Linked DNA regions of Rosistilla ulvae. The protein of the gene in region 1 interacts with the protein of each later gene in a pairwise test. Links are inferred from orthologs where the notes say so. Each region holds a gene or a part of one and is shown on either strand. Other genes may lie near its edges.

Region 1 (8,028 bases):
ACTGTAGTTCGCCTGCGAAAACATTCAGCTCGACGGGACTGACGCGGCTAACATCCAGCGTCACATCGAGATTCATTCCGCCGCCGGCCAGCAGCGTTCCCGTGACGGAAACATCACCCGTCAACGGACCGGAAGAATCGGTGACATCGAGCGTTTTTACGAGCGAATGAAGTTTGGTGCCGCTGGACTGGCTTCGGATCTTGTCGACGACGTAGACATCCAGAATGTCAGCTAGATCCAGGAAGCCGCCGATCGTCTGGCCTGTGTCACTGTCGAGAAACGGCACGTCCTGTCCGAGCGGGCCCGTCTCGCTCAAGTCATCGACGGCGTCGACCAGGTCGGACAATCCGGTTACGAGCTTGCTCTTACCACTCGTTGGCGCAAACGCGTCTCCGTCGTCGGTATCAACGATCGACACGCTGCTTGATGCAGAATCTAGCTGGTACTGGTCGTTCCCCGCGGCACCCTTCAGCGTTGCCGAACCGTTCCATCCGGAAAGTTCAAAACTGTTGGTCCCATTGCTGCCGGTGAGTTCCGCGTTCTCGACGCTATTGAACGTAAACGTGGCGGCACCAGCGATTAACTGATTTGCAGAAAGTTGAAAGTCGTCATTCCCCGTCACCTCGGCAAATAGAGTATCGTTATTACCGCCCGCGTTGAACGTTAACGAAGCCCCAACAGGCAGCGCATTGAGTGACGAATCGAGATGCAGTCTGTCATCTCCATTGCCAAGATTGACGGCGATCTCCGACGCACTGGAAATCGTCATCGATTGAATCCCTGCGCTCGGGCTCAAGTCGTTATTCCAGGCGATTCCATCGGAACTGAATTCAAGCTTTCCGGCATCGATCCGCAAGTAGACCGCGTCAGTCCCGGCTGTCCCAACGAAGTTCACTTCGCTAGCGCTTATGAGGTCGGGTGTAGCGGCCAACAACAAACGGCTTTCGAGGCACTCAAAATTCGCTCGTCTTCGGTACAGTTTGTCGATTAACTTTGGCTTGCGACGGGAGCGTTTGGGTGATCGACGGGGCTTACTCTTCATGTCGCTATTGCCTGATGTTGTCGCAGCTTCGTTGGCGGGTCGAACGTTCCGCGAATGGTCTATTCTCGGTGTTCAATGTTGTCGATGATCATAAATCATCGACGGATGTTTTTGGCGATTCTGAACGGGATATCTAACGATTTTGCGAACAAATTGCGGCTCTTTGCGCTCCGGCCAGCTTTCCGTTCCAGTGTGCCCTAGCCACTCGCGGCATTATGCATGCCATCGGCACCTAGTAAAGGAATGCAAATCTGGCAAACACGCCGTCCAGCAGCAGATTCATCGAATTGGGAGAATATGCGCCTTCGTGAGCGCTGTCAACGAACATCGATCGGTCGGACACGTCGAACCAATTTGTTAGTTCATATCCGCACGCTAGTTCGATGTGATCACAACGCCAAGAGATTCCCGCGGCCGCTTCGATTGCAGGTAAGGCTTGTTCATACCGATCCGTTACGTCGACAATCGTGTCGGCACCATTCAGATTTGTTTCCAGGAGATGATTTTCAAACTTCCCGTAAGCAATCGTTCCAGCACCGCGAGCGAACAAACTCACACCATACGATAGACGCCACTGCGCCAACGCACCCAATCGAACTCCAAAACCGTCAACGCTTCCTCTGTTGAACACTTGTGCATTGGTGAAATCGTCGCCATCGTAATCTATTCGCAAATCTTGATCGATCGACGCCCATCGCAAGCCACCCAAAAACTGAATTGCCGCCACGCGATTTATCAAAAACCAGCGACTCAGTTCAAGGTCGAAGACATCGTAATCGAGATTAGCAAATGCGCTGGCGGTGCGCGCCTCTTCATTCTCGTTGGGATGACTGCGAGTCGCCCACATATTCCCGCCTCCCGGCGCTGCCGCGGAACTTGCGGCATCGATGCCGAAGTGGGTGTATCGAAATCCGATCTCCCATCCAACTGCGGTCGTGTAGTGCAGCCCCGCACGAATCCCCGAATCGCTTCCAAACGAGACATTGTGGACGTCGCCAGCACCTACAGCTCGCGTGCTATCGTCGGTTGTTATCGCGTAATCGAGTCCGCGGCGCCGAACGGTCCAGTTCAAGTAATCAACGCTCGCATTCCAACCGGTCCGCGACAACGAACTGCTTGGGACACGAGGGCGTTTTGGTTGGTAGCGAACCGAACTTTCCGCTTCCTCCGCCGCCAGTCGCTGGCTCAGGCTTTCGACCTTCTGATCAAGTTGTTCCACGCGCTGCAGATGCTGCTGCCAAAGTCCGCCGTCTTCGACACCAAGAATGCCTGCCTCGAACGGCTGCCCTGAATCGGCGTTGCAGAAGCTAACAGAAACCAACCCTAGACAAATGCTTGCCCAAACCTTCATCTCGAACCTCCGTGCCCCGTCAACTATCTAGCGCGTTGCTCTCGTAGCTGCCATCCGAAGGGACGTTGTTACTGGAGCAATCAATACATGTGTGTTTGATTCACGCGCGAAAAATGAACCGCCCAATCAATCGTTTCCGATCGGTAGAGCATCGATACCGCGATAGCTCCCTTTCGAATCGGGCTTTGACTGGCAAGAACCGACCGACATTCTGCTATCGCGATATTCCTCGTATCGCGTGACTGGAACGTTGGCGTGTACCTAAATTGGGTGAATCGCACCGTAACCGTCGTCTCACCGACCAATTGAGTAACCAATTCGTTGCAACCTGACGCCCTAGATTCGGTTCCATCCGTTTAGATGACCGTTCTGTTCTGCTCGTTGTCTAGTGTGAACGAGCAACCTACCACTCAACAACGAGCGCGCACCGGTCTGCGTGAAGAGAAGATTTGAGCCCGTGACTGGGAGATTCACCAGATCTCGTCGCCCGTTTGTTTTTCGATCCGAAGATCGACGAAGAATAGAGAGGAAGCAGCCGGTGCAAAGGTTTACTAAGTCTCTACTTTCATAGGCAATTGAGCAACAGCCGTGATATCCATGCCGACGCCTTGAAGCCTGACGGCTCGCATTGGTAATTACGCCATCGACGCACTCGATGCGCAACGGGGCGACGCAAGGGAGACGTTGGAAAACATCACCCTACGACAACAGCGTTCACCAACGCTCCCCAAGGGCCCGCCCAGAGAGCGGACTCAGGGGGCACTTTCGATCGGCCGCCGTTGGCGTTTCTACATCGAGAGTCATCGACGAAGGCTTATCTAGCCTTCGAAGCGTTCGGCTCCGTCGTCTTCGATTTGCGTGAAGTTGCTTTTGACGACTTGTCGCACCTTCCGCTCGCGGACCTCTTGTTGCAGTCGCGCGATCGCTTCGGCAATGGGCATCGCCCCCAGATCGCCATCGATGCGATCGCGGAGGGCGACGTGTCCGGCTTCGGCTTCCTGCGGCCCAACGACGGCCATGTAAGGAACCAGTTCCAGTTGGGCGTCGCGGATCTTTGCTTGGACCTTGCTGTTCTTCAGATCGACAGTCGTCTTCAAACCGGCTTCTTCCATCTGCTTGGCTACCGCGATCGCGTATTCGGTCGACTTCTCGCTGAGCGGTAAGATGCGGACCTGTTCGGGAGCCAGCCACAATGGGAAGGCGCCGGCGAAATGTTCGATCAACATCCCAACAAAACGTTCCAGCGAACCGAATGGCGCCCGGTGGATCATCACAGGGCGGTGAGCCGCGTTGTCGGCACCGACGTATTCCAGCTTGAATCGTTCGGGGAGGTTGTAGTCGAGTTGAACCGTTCCCAATTGCCACGAACGCCCGATGCAGTCGCGGACCATAAAGTCGGCTTTGGGACCGTAGAAGGCTGCTTCGCCTGGCTGTTCGCCATACGAAAGCCCCGAATCTTGAAGCACTCCGCGGAGTGCCGATTCGGCGCGGTCCCAGTTCTCTTGCGAGCCGACGTATTTGTCGCTGTTTGGATCACGCAGCGACAACTGGACTTGGTAATCATCCAGGCCAACGCTCTCGAGGACAAACTTGGTCAGTTCGATCGTCGCGCGGAACTCTTCTTCGACCTGGTCGCCGGTGCAGAAGATGTGCGCATCGTCTTGGGTCAACCCGCGGACGCGCAACATGCCGTTGAGTTCGCCGGTTTGTTCGTGACGGTAGACGGTTCCAAATTCGAACAATCGCAACGGCAGTTGGCGGTAGCTGCGCTGTTGAGCTTTGAAGATGTGGGCGTGGTGCGGGCAATTCATCGGCTTGACCAAATACCGCTCGTTTGCGGTCTGCCAACCGTGAATCCAACTCTTCTTATCGTCTGCCGATGCCGAGGGTTTGTAGCCGTCGAAGTTGACACCCAAGACCTCCGCAGCGGCGATCAGCTTGTCTTCATCGTCTTTGGAGATCGATCCCGATTCCAGACGCTGGGTCATCGCGTCCAGCAAACTGCCCGCTTCGGAAGCATACAGCGGCGGGAACTGCGAATCACGGTAGTAAGGGAAGTGACCGCTGGTTTCGTACAGTTCGACGCGTCCCAAGTGTGGGCTGTAGACAGGATCGTATCCGCGTCCTAACAATTCCTTTCGCAGGAAGTCCTCCAGCGTCACGCGGACGCGAGCCCCCTTGGGCAACCACAGGCAGAGTCCCGAACCAACTTCCGGGTTGAGGGCAAACAGGCCATGTTTTTTGCCAAGCACGCGATGGTCGCGGCGGCGAGCTTCTTCCAATTGCTCCAGGTAAGCCGCCAATTCCTTCTTGTCGAAGAACGCGGTGCCGTACAGACGTTGCAGCTGCCGCCCGGAAGAATCGCCTTTCCAATAGGCTCCCGCGACGCTCAGCAGCTTGATCGCTTTGATCTTGCCGGCGTTGGGGATGTGGGGGCCGCGGCAGAGGTCGACAAATTCGCCTTGGCGGTAGAAGCTGACCGATTCCTCGGCGCTCAGGCCGGTCTCGATATGTTCGACTTTAAGGTCTTGGTTAAGGTCGCGGCACAGATCGACAGCTTCATCGCGGGTCAGCATGAAGCGTTCGAACGGTTCGCCCTGTTTGATGATCGCCTTCATCTCCTTCTCGATCGCCGCGAAATCATCTTCGCTGATCTTATGTTCGAGATCGAAGTCGTAATAGAAGCCGCCCGAGGTGGTCGGGCCGAAGGCGAGCGAAACACCTTTGTACAGACGCATCACAGCGCGGGCCATGATGTGGGCACAGGAGTGGCGAAGAACATCCAGGGCGGTGCGATCGCGATTGGTCAGCAGCGTCAGCGGGATCTCCGCTTCGTCGGACAATTCGCTCAACGGGCGAAAGGCATCGACGACTTTGCCGTTGATTTCGGCGGCGACGACGGCGCGAGCCAGCCCGTCGCTGATCCCCTTGGCGACATCCAATGCCGTAGTGTTTTCGGGGTGTTCTTGAACAGTTCCATCGGGCAGTTTGACACAAATATTCGCCACAACGCTTTCCTCCGCGCAGTTTCCCTAGATCGAATGACGCCGAAACAAAGGGCGTCGCTATCGGTAAAGTGTCCAGAACCGGCCGACCACGTCAAGCGACGTAGCCAAATCTTAGGAATCGACCGATGCCGACCAAGGGGAATGATGGTCTTTCGCTAGGAAAGTTCGCGCCAAGCGGTTTTTCGATCCCCGGGAACACCCGGACGCCTACGCGCCGAGACGGGAAATTCGCAACGGACCGCCTGCTTCCACAGCCGTCCGCAGCGAGAAAACCGCGATTTACAGGGCACTGCTACTTTTGATCACTGGCAATAACAACGCCATCACGACAAACAGGACCACGCCGGCGAGGACCAGCAACATCACCGGTTCGAGCAGCCGGACAAACAGGTCTAAGCGGCGGAACGTCCGTTTTTCCAAGCCGTCAGCGATTTGGATCAATACGTTGTCCAGCGTGTTGGATTCCTCGGCGACGCGGATCATCTCCGTCACCGTGGCGGGAAAGTGACCGCTGGAGGCCAGCGGCGAGGAGAGCGTTTCGCCCGATTGAACACTTTCGGCTGCGTCGGCCACGGCGATTCCAAGCACGCGATTGCCCGCGGCGGCGCGGCTGATCTCCAGCGAACGCAAGATCGGCACGCCGTTGGTCAACAGCGTTCCCAAGACCCGGCAGAACCTTGCGACGGCGAGACTCAAGAGGATACCGCCGACGATCGGCAGTTTGATCTTCACTCGGTCGGCCCACATTTGGCCCGCTTCGGTCGCCAGTTGCATCTTCAAAAAGAAGCCTCCAGCGATCAGGCCGGCTAACAGAAACAGACCGTACGATTGCAACAGTTCGCTGAACGCCAACAGCGTCGTCGTCGCCAACGGCAGCTGGCCTTTGGCTTCCAAGCGAGCGAACAGTTCGCCAAACTTGGGGACAAAGAAGACCAACAGGATCGTGACGACCACGGTGCCGACGACCGACAGGAAGATCGGATAAGCCAACGCGCTGGCGGTGCGTCCTTTGAGGTCTTCCTGCAGTTCGGTGAATTCGCCGACGCGGTCCAAGGCATCTTCCAAGAAGCCGCCTTCCATTCCGGCGCGGACCATGTTGATCCCCATCGAACTGAAGACGCGCGGGTAACGCGCCAAAGCTTCGCCCAACGGTTCGCCATCCTCGACGCGGGTCTTGATATCTTGGAGGACTTCTTTGAGCGTGTTGTTCGATGCTTGTTCGGATAACAACGTCAACGACCGGATCATCGGTACGCCGCTGCGCAACAACGAACCCAGTTGCGCGTAGAAGATGGCCATCGTTTGACCGTTGACGCGGCCGTTGCCTCCCAGCAACTGCATCGCCGACTGTTCCTTGACCTCTTTGACGTCGACGGGGAACAGATTCTTGCCGGCCAATTGAGCGGAGACTTCACGCTCCGAAGCCGCGGTCAAGGTTCCGGTCACGCGTTGGCCATCCATCGACCGCGCGGTGTAAGCAAATTCAGCCATAGGTTCGGTTACTTAATTTGATCGCTTTTGGTCACTCGAAGCACTTCATCGACGCTCGTATTGCCAGCGATCGTCTTCTCCCAGGCGTCGTGACGCAGCGAATGCATGCCGTCGGCCAACGCCGCCCGTTTGATCTCCCACGAACTGACCCGGTCGTGCGCCAACTGACGCACCTGTTCGGTCGTGACCATCAATTCGTAGATACCCATCCGCCCCATGTAACCGACGTTGCGGCATTCGCGGCAGCCGACGGGGCGATAGAGCGCTTTGTCGTCCAATTTATCCCAAGGGAAATCGGCCGGCATGTCGTCTTTTTCGGGATCGAACGGTTCCTTGCAGTGCGGGCACAGCCGTCGCAACAGCCGCTGGGCCATCACGGCTTCGACGGTACTAGCGACCAGGAACGGTTCGACTCCCATGTCGACCATACGCGTATAAGCTCCCGCGGCGTCGTTGGTGTGCAGAGTGCTGAAGACCAAGTGGCCGGTCAGCGATGCTTGGATCGCGTTTTCCGCCGTTTCAAAGTCGCGAATTTCGCCGACCAGCACGACGTCGGGGTCGTGCCGGAGGATCGAACGCAACGATGCGGCAAACGTCAGTCCGATCTTGGGATGGACCTGGATCTGGTTGATTCCATCCAACTGATACTCGACGGGATCTTCGGTCGTGATGATCTTGTTGTCGGGGCTGTTGATCTCCAGCAGACTGCTGTAGAGCGTCGTCGTTTTACCACTACCCGTCGGTCCGGTTACGAGGATGATGCCGTGCGGCAGACGGATCAGTTTGCGGAACTGTTCGTAGGTGTGAGCGCTCATCCCCAGACCCTGGAGATCGAAGACCATCGATCCCTTGTCGAGGATACGCATCACCAAGCCCTCGCCGTGGATCATCGGGATCACACTCAAACGGACATCGATCTCGCGGCGTTGGACCCGCAGCTTGATGCGACCGTCTTGAGGGAGCCGCTTTTCGGCGATGTTCAATCTCGCCATGATCTTCAAGCGGCTGATGATCGCCGCTTGGAAGCGATTTATCTCGGGCGGAACCGGTTGCGGATGCAGGATGCCGTCGATCCGGTAGCGAATTTTGATCCCCGAGGATTGCGATTCGATGTGCACGTCGCTCGCCCGCGATTC
Region 2 (7,845 bases), 2.4 Mb from region 1 along the record:
AAAGGTTGGATGTCCGAGTGCATTCAGCCGACCCAAACAGAATTGTTTTGGGGGGTTGCCCGAGTGGTTAAAGGGGGCGGACTGTAAATCCGCTAGCTTTGCTTACACAGGTTCGAATCCTGTACCCCCCATAGGCTTGCGTCGCATACATGCGTAATATAAGCGTGGTGTGCGTGCGTAGCCTTCGATGACTGCGCTGCACAAAAGCCGAACGAGGCTTTAGCAGCCGAAAAGTGGTGACGAAAGAGGTTTGCGGGTGTAGCTCAATGGTAGAGCCACAGCCTTCCAAGCTGAAGACGAGGGTTCGATTCCCTTCACCCGCTTTCGCCATCGGCTGCTGTAGCTCAGTGGTAGAGCACTTCCTTGGTAAGGAAGAGGTCATGGGTTCAAGTCCCATCAGCAGCTCTTTGCGAATTTTAACATGTATCGTTTCTGGCGGTTGACCCGAGTGTCGGGTGCAGCCAAGCGGTTGCTGGCGATTCGACGTTGTGTCGGCCATCAACTGGACTAACACATAGAATCTTGTAGGTGAAATAAAGCGATGGCCAAGGAGACTTTTGAGCGCACAAAGCCTCACGTGAACGTGGGTACTATCGGACACATTGACCATGGCAAAACCACAACCACGGGTGCTATCCTTGCAGTTCAAGCTGCAAAGGGCTTGGCGAAAGCCAAAGGCTACTCGGATATCGCCAAGGGCGGTACCGTCCGTGACTCGACCAAAACGGTAACAATCGCCGTTGCTCACGTTGAGTACGAAACTGCGGCTCGTCACTACGCCCACATCGACTGCCCGGGCCACGCTGACTTTGTTAAGAACATGATCACCGGTGCCGCCCAGATGGACGGAGCGATCTTGGTCGTTTCGGCTGCTGACGGCCCGATGCCACAGACCAAAGAGCACGTTCTTTTGGCTCGTCAGGTTGGCGTTCCTTACATCGTGGTCTTCCTGAACAAGGTCGATCTGGTCGACGATCCAGAACTGCTGGAATTGGTCGAGCTGGAAGTTCGCGAATTGCTCAGCAAGTACGACTTCCCTGGCGACGACGTACCAGTTGTCCAAGGTAGCGCTCTGCCTGCATACAACAACCCAGCAGATCCCGATGCCTCGAAGTGCATCAGCGACCTGATGGATGCGTTGGACAAATACGTTCCAGAACCATCGCGTGAAGAAGATCGCCCATTCTTGATGGCGATCGAGGACGTCTTCTCGATCGAAGGTCGTGGTACTGTTGCTACCGGTCGTATCGAACGCGGTGTGATCAACGTTGGCGAAGAAGTCGAAATCGTTGGCTTCCACGAAGACAGCAAGAAGACGATTTGCACCGGTGTGGAAATGTTCCGCAAGCAAATGGAGAAGGGTATCGCTGGCGATAACGTCGGTTGCCTGTTGCGTGGCGTGAAGCGTGAAGAAATCGAGCGTGGCCAAGTTTTGGCTAAGCCCGGCAGTATCACTCCGCACACCAAGTTCGAAGCTGAAGTTTATTGCTTGAGCAAAGATGAAGGTGGACGCCACACTCCATTCTTCAGCGGATACCGCCCTCAGTTCTACTTCCGCACCACCGACGTTACCGGAACTGCAAACCTGGTTGGCGCTGAAATGTGCATGCCTGGCGATAACGTTAAGGTCGAAGTTGAATTGCACAAGCCAATCGCGATGGACGACGGAGTTCGTTTCGCGATTCGCGAAGGTGGACGTACCGTTGGTTCGGGCGTTGTCACCAAGATTCTTGCCTAATTCGGCAAGTCGCAATCACAAAGCCAACTGGTTGACGTGTGAGCGATAAATGAAGATCATGCTAAGTGGCAATGCGATGCCAAACCATCGCCGTTGCCACTTAGTTTTATGTGGACCGCTTTTCGAAGCCCCGGTCTGCATTGCTAGGGGAGTAGCTCAATTGGTTAGAGCACTGGTTTCCAAAACCAGGGGTTGCGAGTTCAAGTCCCGCCTCCCCTGCTAGCACTTGCTTTAAAGGTGAAAGACTGCAACGCGGCCAGCGATTCGGGGCCGCCAGATGTCGCAGCGACCTTGGCTTGCAAGCTTTGCAGCTTGACTTGTCTATTGATTGGTAGCGCGGTGGCAGACGTAGTCACAGCCGAAAAGAAAAAAACATCGATACACGATTCGTCGGGAGTTCGCCCGGATGTCCACGGAAGTAGCCGGAAATTCAACCGCCCCGTTGTTGCCTGAACTGTTCAAAGGCCAGGTTTATAAACGCAATCAGGGCCGATTAGTCCGGCAGATGACCTGCCTGGCGTTCTGGGTAATCGTCGCCCTAGGCTGCAAAAGCCTCTACGATTCCCTGACTGGATTCTTCAACGAAGAGTCTGCGATGCTTGAACTTGCGATTCCAGGAGTCGCTTGCTTGCTTGGATTCTGGATCGCATTCCGCCTGGTCAACTGGCCCCGGTTTGCCGACTTCCTGATCGCTGTCGAAGCGGAAATGAATAAGGTTTCCTGGCCTAGCAAGGCGGAACTGGTTCGCGCGTCGATCGTCGTGATCTTCACGATTTTTTTCCTGGCGATGTCGCTGTTTACCTTCGACATCATCTGGCGGGCAATTTTCGAATTTATCGGCGTTGCCGCTTAACGAAATTGCAAACATAGATAGAGCTCCAGGCGAAATAGCCTGGGGCTAATAAGAAAGGCTGAACTGCGGTGGACGGCGAAGACAAACGCGAACAGGACGAACAACTCGATACCGCTGCGAACCCCGAAAACGCAGAAGGCTCAGCCGATACGCCCCGGAAATCCGAGGTCAGCGTAACGGAAGAACTCGCCTCGGGCGAAGCTGTCGATAAAACGAACGCGGCGACCGAACCGGCAGTCGATCCGATCCTGGAAGATGATTTTGAACCGCCGACGCGGCGGATCAAAAAGCCAGAGGTCGAGGTCGAAGAAGAAATTCTCGACGCTGAAGAAGCCCCCAAAGAATGGTACATCCTGAAGGTCGCCTTCAATCGCGAAGAGACCGTCCGCGACGCGATCATCAAACAGATCAACATGTCGGGCATGGAAGGCTATTTTGGCGAAGTCTTGGTGCCAACCGAAGACATCGTCGAATTCAACCGCAGCGGCAAACGCAAGATTGTCAAACGCAAGCTCTACCCGGGCTACTTGATGATCTACATGCACGTCAATGACGACACCTGGTTCTTGATTCGCGACACCACCGGCGTCAGCGATTTCACGGGAACCGCGGGCAAGCCTGCTCCGATGGACCCCGCCGAAGTCGAGCGAGTGATCACCTCGAATCAAGATGGTGAAGATGGCGAGAAGCAGCTCAAGACGTCGATACCGTTTAAAGTCGGCGAGCGGGTACGGGTCAAGGAAGGAAACTTCCAGAACCAAGAAGGCGAAGTTGAAAAACTGGATGAGGCAAACGGTCGCATCTCAGTTAATATCAATATTTTTGGCCGATCCGTGCCAGTAGAGCTTGACCATTGGCAGGTCGAACCGCTCTAGTATCCGCTCGCAGATTTGTGTACGTCGCCGATGGGAGCGTTCTCGCTCCAACGATGTTCGGTTGGCGTGGTCAGATCCCATAGAAAGACATTCCTGGCGGCAGGTTGAAGTCGGTGACGTAAACCGAGTACAGCCGCGATTGACCGCCTCGAGAAAGTAGACAATAGAAATGGCAAAGCAACTTGTTGGCCAGGCTAAATTCCAAGTGCCTGGTGGACAAGCGACTCCCGCACCTCCCGTGGGTACGTCGCTTGGTAAGTTTGGTGTAAACCTTGGGCAGTTCGTTCAAGCGTTTAATGATCGCACCAAGGAGTACGCAGGTACCCCGATCCCGGTGATCGTTTCTGTATACAACGATCGCAGCTTCGACTTTGTCACAAAGAGCCCACCCGCGGCATCTTTGTTGAAGCAGACTGCTGGAATCGCCAAAGGTTCCGGTGAGCCTCATAAAGACAAGGTCGCAACCGTCTCTCGCGCTCAATGCCAAGAGATCGCCGAAAAGAAGATGGCCGATCTCAACGCACGTGACATCGAACATGCGATCCGCATGATCGAAGGGACCGCGCGAAGCATGGGAATCGACGTCGTAGGTTAAGTCGCACCATTGTGACCCCGGCATTCAGCTTTGCGGTGTTCCGCGAAGTGCCGTCTGCCAGCGGTCGCGAATCAATCACGCGACCATGAACCATGGACACTCAAGGAATAAACCAAATATGCCACAGCAATCAAAGCGTTATCGTGCGATGGCCGCCAAAGCGTCGGCGGAACCAAAGCCACTGAGCGAGGCAGTTGTCTCGCTGAAAGAATTCAACACAACGAAGTTCGATCAGACGGTCGAAATTCACATGCGGCTCGGTATCGATCCGAACCAAGCCGATCAGATCATTCGCGGCAGCCTGGTCCTGCCTCATGGTATCGGCCGTACGCAACGCGTTGTCGTTTTCGCCAAGGGCGAAGCGGCTGAAGCTGCCAAAGCTGCCGGTGCCGATGAAGTCGGACAAGAAGACTTGGCGAAGCGAATTAAGGATGGTTGGACCGATTTCGACGTCTGCATTGCGACTCCCGACATGATGGGTGTTGTGGGACCACTGGGGCGCGTCCTCGGACCTCGCGGTTTGATGCCTGCCCCTCGCGCCGGAACCGTCACCCCCGATGCCGGGAAAGTTGTCGCCGAATACAAAGCGGGTAAGGTCGAATTCCGCAACGACAAGGGCGGCAACGTTCACGCGGTTGTTGGAAAGTTGAGCTTTGAAGCCGACAAGCTGTCCGAAAACATTCAGGCGTTCATCGATCTGGTTGTGGGTATGAAGCCACAATCGGTCAAAGGGACCTATCTGAAAGGGATTGCAATTGCCGCGACGATGAGCCCTAGCGTTCGCGTAGCCGGTTAATTCGCAATCGACACACGATTGGTCTTCCAGAGCGTAGGGCTTTGGATGCGTCAAATATAAAATTCGCAATCCGGTTTGTGATACCGCTTCGGTGGTGCCCAAGCTGCAAGTGAGACAGAAATATGAGTAAGTTCGTCAAAGAATTAGTAACTCGCGACATCAAGAATCGTCTTGATGGTGTCGAGGACGCAGTGATCGTAAGTACGGTTGGGATGGACGCCAACACGACGTGCGAGCTTCGCGCCGAACTGAGGCAGAAAGAGATCTCCATGTTGGTGATCAAAAACTCCTTGGCTCGCAAGGCTACCGAGGGCACCTCCTTGAGCCCGATGTTCGAAGGTGCGGCCGGTTCGTTGGCCGTTTGCTTCGGCGGCAGCGATTTCATCTCGCTCGTCAAAGAAGTCGTTCGGCTAGACAAAGATAGCGAGAAGTTCGGAAAGTTCGTCGCCACCGGCGGCGTGATGGACGGCGAAGCGTTGGACCCCGATGGGCTCAAAGCAGTCAGCAAGTGGCCGAGTCGCGAAGAGCAGATCTCGATGCTTGTCGGCCAAATCCTCGGCCCAGGTGCAAACCTGTCCGCCGCTTTGCTTGGCCCTGGCAAGACGCTCAACGGCCAAATCAAGAAGATTTCCGAAGAGGAAGAGTAGTCGTATTGCGACGGCCTTTGACGAGGCCTTCGCGGTTTGGTCCGGGATGCCATCAACGCGATCCCGCAGGAAAGTAACCCAGCCACCTACCGGGTGTCTGTTTTAAATAACCCTTACGTTGTGTACCTCACCCGTCGCGAGGCGGTGTTGTGGGAGGTTGAAAAGGCGGGCATTTGATGGTGCTCGTCTCACAATTCATCCGCCTTTTTGAATAGGAAAGAATACCCATGTCGGAAGACACCGCAGTAGCTGAAGTCAGCGCCGAAACTAAAGAAATGGGCGATAAGATCGCTCAACTGACCCTCAAGCAAGCCAAAGAATTGAGCGATTACCTGAAGGACGAGCACGGCATCGAGCCAGCTTCCGGTGGTGGCGCTGTCATGATGGCTGCTCCAACCGACGGTCCTGCTGCTGAAGCAGAGAAGACTGAATTCGACGTCGTTCTGACCGGATTCGGCGACAAGAAGTTGAACGTCGTTAAGGTTGTTAAGAACCTGACCGGCGCTTCGCTGATGGACGCCAAGAAGATGGTCGAGAGCTGCCCTGCAACTCTGAAAGAAGCCGTCTCGAAGGAAGATGCCGAGAAGGTCAAGGCAGAAGTCGAAGAAGCTGGCGGTAGCGTCGAATTGAAATAGTTCGCCCAACCAGCGTCGTCACAATCGCGGTTCGCCGCGTTCGTTCGACCGACATCTAATATAGAAGAGGGTGCGTTCCAGCTAATTTGGAACGCATCCTTTTTTCGCTTGATGAGTTTCGCTTCGGCGCTCTCCGCATTGGCACCGATTCGACTCAGTTCCCCGAGTTGAATCCGTCACCTGGCGCGAGCCACCCGCCTCGGTGTATTGATCGATTCTCCTGGCGTCCAACCGGTAGGCTCGCCGCGGAGGCGCCAGCCGCCCGCTTCGGTGTGGGGATTGATACTCCTAGCGCCCGGCTGGCAGTGTAGCCGCAGAGGCGGCGGCCGCATAAAGCCTGCGGCGCCAGCCGCAGGAACTTTCGAAGCGTCATCCGACGGCAGCCCCGGTAGGGGCGACAGATACCTCTACCTATCATGGTTTTCGCGGGCACTCCCCCCTACACCATCCATTCCACCTGTTTTGGCAGAGCGTTAGTCGATGCATTGGGACGGCGGACCAAGCGTCGCAGCTTGAGTACCGTCCGCAGGTACCAGCGTGGAAAGACCGTGACCGACATCCAAACCCAAGTCATGCAGATCAATGCCGCTGCCAACGGGCGGCGGTATGTCATGTGGCTGAAGAGCGAGCCCTGGCCGACGCGCGGCATCTGTGCCGGGGCGATCGCCAATCCGTAGGACTCCGCGATCTGTTTTGCATCGACGACGTTTACAATCGGGATGCCTTGGGTGAGCATTCGCGAAGCGACACAGTCGGGGACCTCTTGATCGCTTGGAGTCGATCGATGCACGCCAGCGCTGAAACAGGCGTTCCCGGCGGTGCCGCCGATCGAAGCTGATCCGCCACCAACATTGATGTAGGCGGCATACGGTTGATCGGAGCTGGCGTTTTGATAGATCTCCATCCGCTGACCAACCGAATCTTCGATGTCGGCGACGTCCAAGACGGGGATGCCGTTGCGGGTCGCAGCCAATTCCAACATCTCACGCGTTGGTTCGGTCATCCCGGCCGCGCGGTCGAACAGCCCTCCCAACGAAGCGCTCTTCGCGGCGAAGGACTCCGGAAAAATCCCGGCATCGCGGAGTTGACGTTCCATATCGATCCACATCATGTCGGGGGAGTTCGCGCCGTATTGGCTCGATGCCACCGACAGTACGATCGTCGGCTTCAGCTGCAGCGTTTCGGCAGCGGCATAAACCGCGATGTTCAGCGCCGGCCAAGATCCGCTGGCCCCGATCGCGATCGAATCCCCTGTCTCGACGCCCGCCTGCTCCAACCAGCGGACGACCACTGCCGCGAGGTTCGGGTTGATCGAAGTCTGCTTCGATTCCAAAGAACCTAGCTTACTGGTGACCATCGACATCGATGGGCCGATCAGATGCGATCCGCTCGGGTCCAGCTTGGGCAACGCCCGATGCCCCTGCGCGATCCGAAGATCCTTGATATGGCGGAGCGCTTCGTCCGCCATTTCCGCAGCGGCTGTTAATTCAGACGACGGCGCGGCGACTTGCTGAGGCCACAACTCGACAGCTAGCAAACCGGCCAGCGACGCGAGCATGCCGGCCCACAGCCACCGCCGCGAGATCTGCTTGGGACGCCAATACATCACCTGGAAGGGTTGCGTTCGATTCATCTTGAGGAACGATTGCCGATTCATGAGAAGTTCTCCACGCCGATGGTGATCAAGGTCAAACGAACCAACACCG

The links.
Region 2: the proteins of thrS (region 1) and rplA interact in binary tests that used the Escherichia coli proteins (3 or more experiments, as listed by UniProt). The link is inferred for Rosistilla ulvae from one-to-one orthologs.

Annotation. Positions count from the first base shown.
Region 1 is NZ_CP036261.1:3,921,880-3,929,907, forward strand. Bases 2,807-5,707 are described here. They hold thrS (threonine--tRNA ligase), read right to left. Parts: upstream 5,402-5,707; coding sequence 3,212-5,401; downstream 2,807-3,211. Other genes in these bases: EC9_RS13850 (type II secretion system F family protein), read right to left, coding at 5,681-5,707. Also shown: EC9_RS13835 (dockerin type I domain-containing protein), read right to left, coding at 1-1,042; EC9_RS13840 (Lpg1974 family pore-forming outer membrane protein), read right to left, coding at 1,275-2,393; more of EC9_RS13850, read right to left, coding at 5,708-6,892; EC9_RS13855 (GspE/PulE family protein), read right to left, coding at 6,901-8,028. UniProt on the Escherichia coli protein: Catalyzes the attachment of threonine to tRNA(Thr) in a two-step reaction: L-threonine is first activated by ATP to form Thr-AMP and then transferred to the acceptor end of tRNA(Thr). The rate-limiting step is amino acid activation in the presence of tRNA.
Region 2 is NZ_CP036261.1:6,355,409-6,363,253, reverse strand. Bases 3,301-6,018 are described here. They hold rplA (50S ribosomal protein L1), read left to right. Parts: upstream 3,301-4,179; coding sequence 4,180-4,857; downstream 4,858-6,018. Other genes in these bases: rplL (50S ribosomal protein L7/L12), read left to right, coding at 5,732-6,018; rplJ (50S ribosomal protein L10), read left to right, coding at 4,980-5,504; rplK (50S ribosomal protein L11), read left to right, coding at 3,636-4,061; nusG (transcription termination/antitermination protein NusG), read left to right, coding at 3,301-3,466. Outside these bases: tuf (elongation factor Tu), read left to right, coding at 542-1,738; preprotein translocase subunit SecE, read left to right, coding at 2,145-2,591; more of nusG, read left to right, coding at 2,660-3,300; more of rplL, read left to right, coding at 6,019-6,139; pgsW (poly-gamma-glutamate system protein), read right to left, coding at 6,579-7,796; poly-gamma-glutamate biosynthesis protein PgsC, read right to left, coding at 7,793-7,845. UniProt on the Escherichia coli protein: One of the primary rRNA binding proteins, it binds very close to the 3'-end of the 23S rRNA. Forms part of the L1 stalk. It is often not seen in high-resolution crystal structures, but can be seen in cryo_EM and 3D reconstruction models.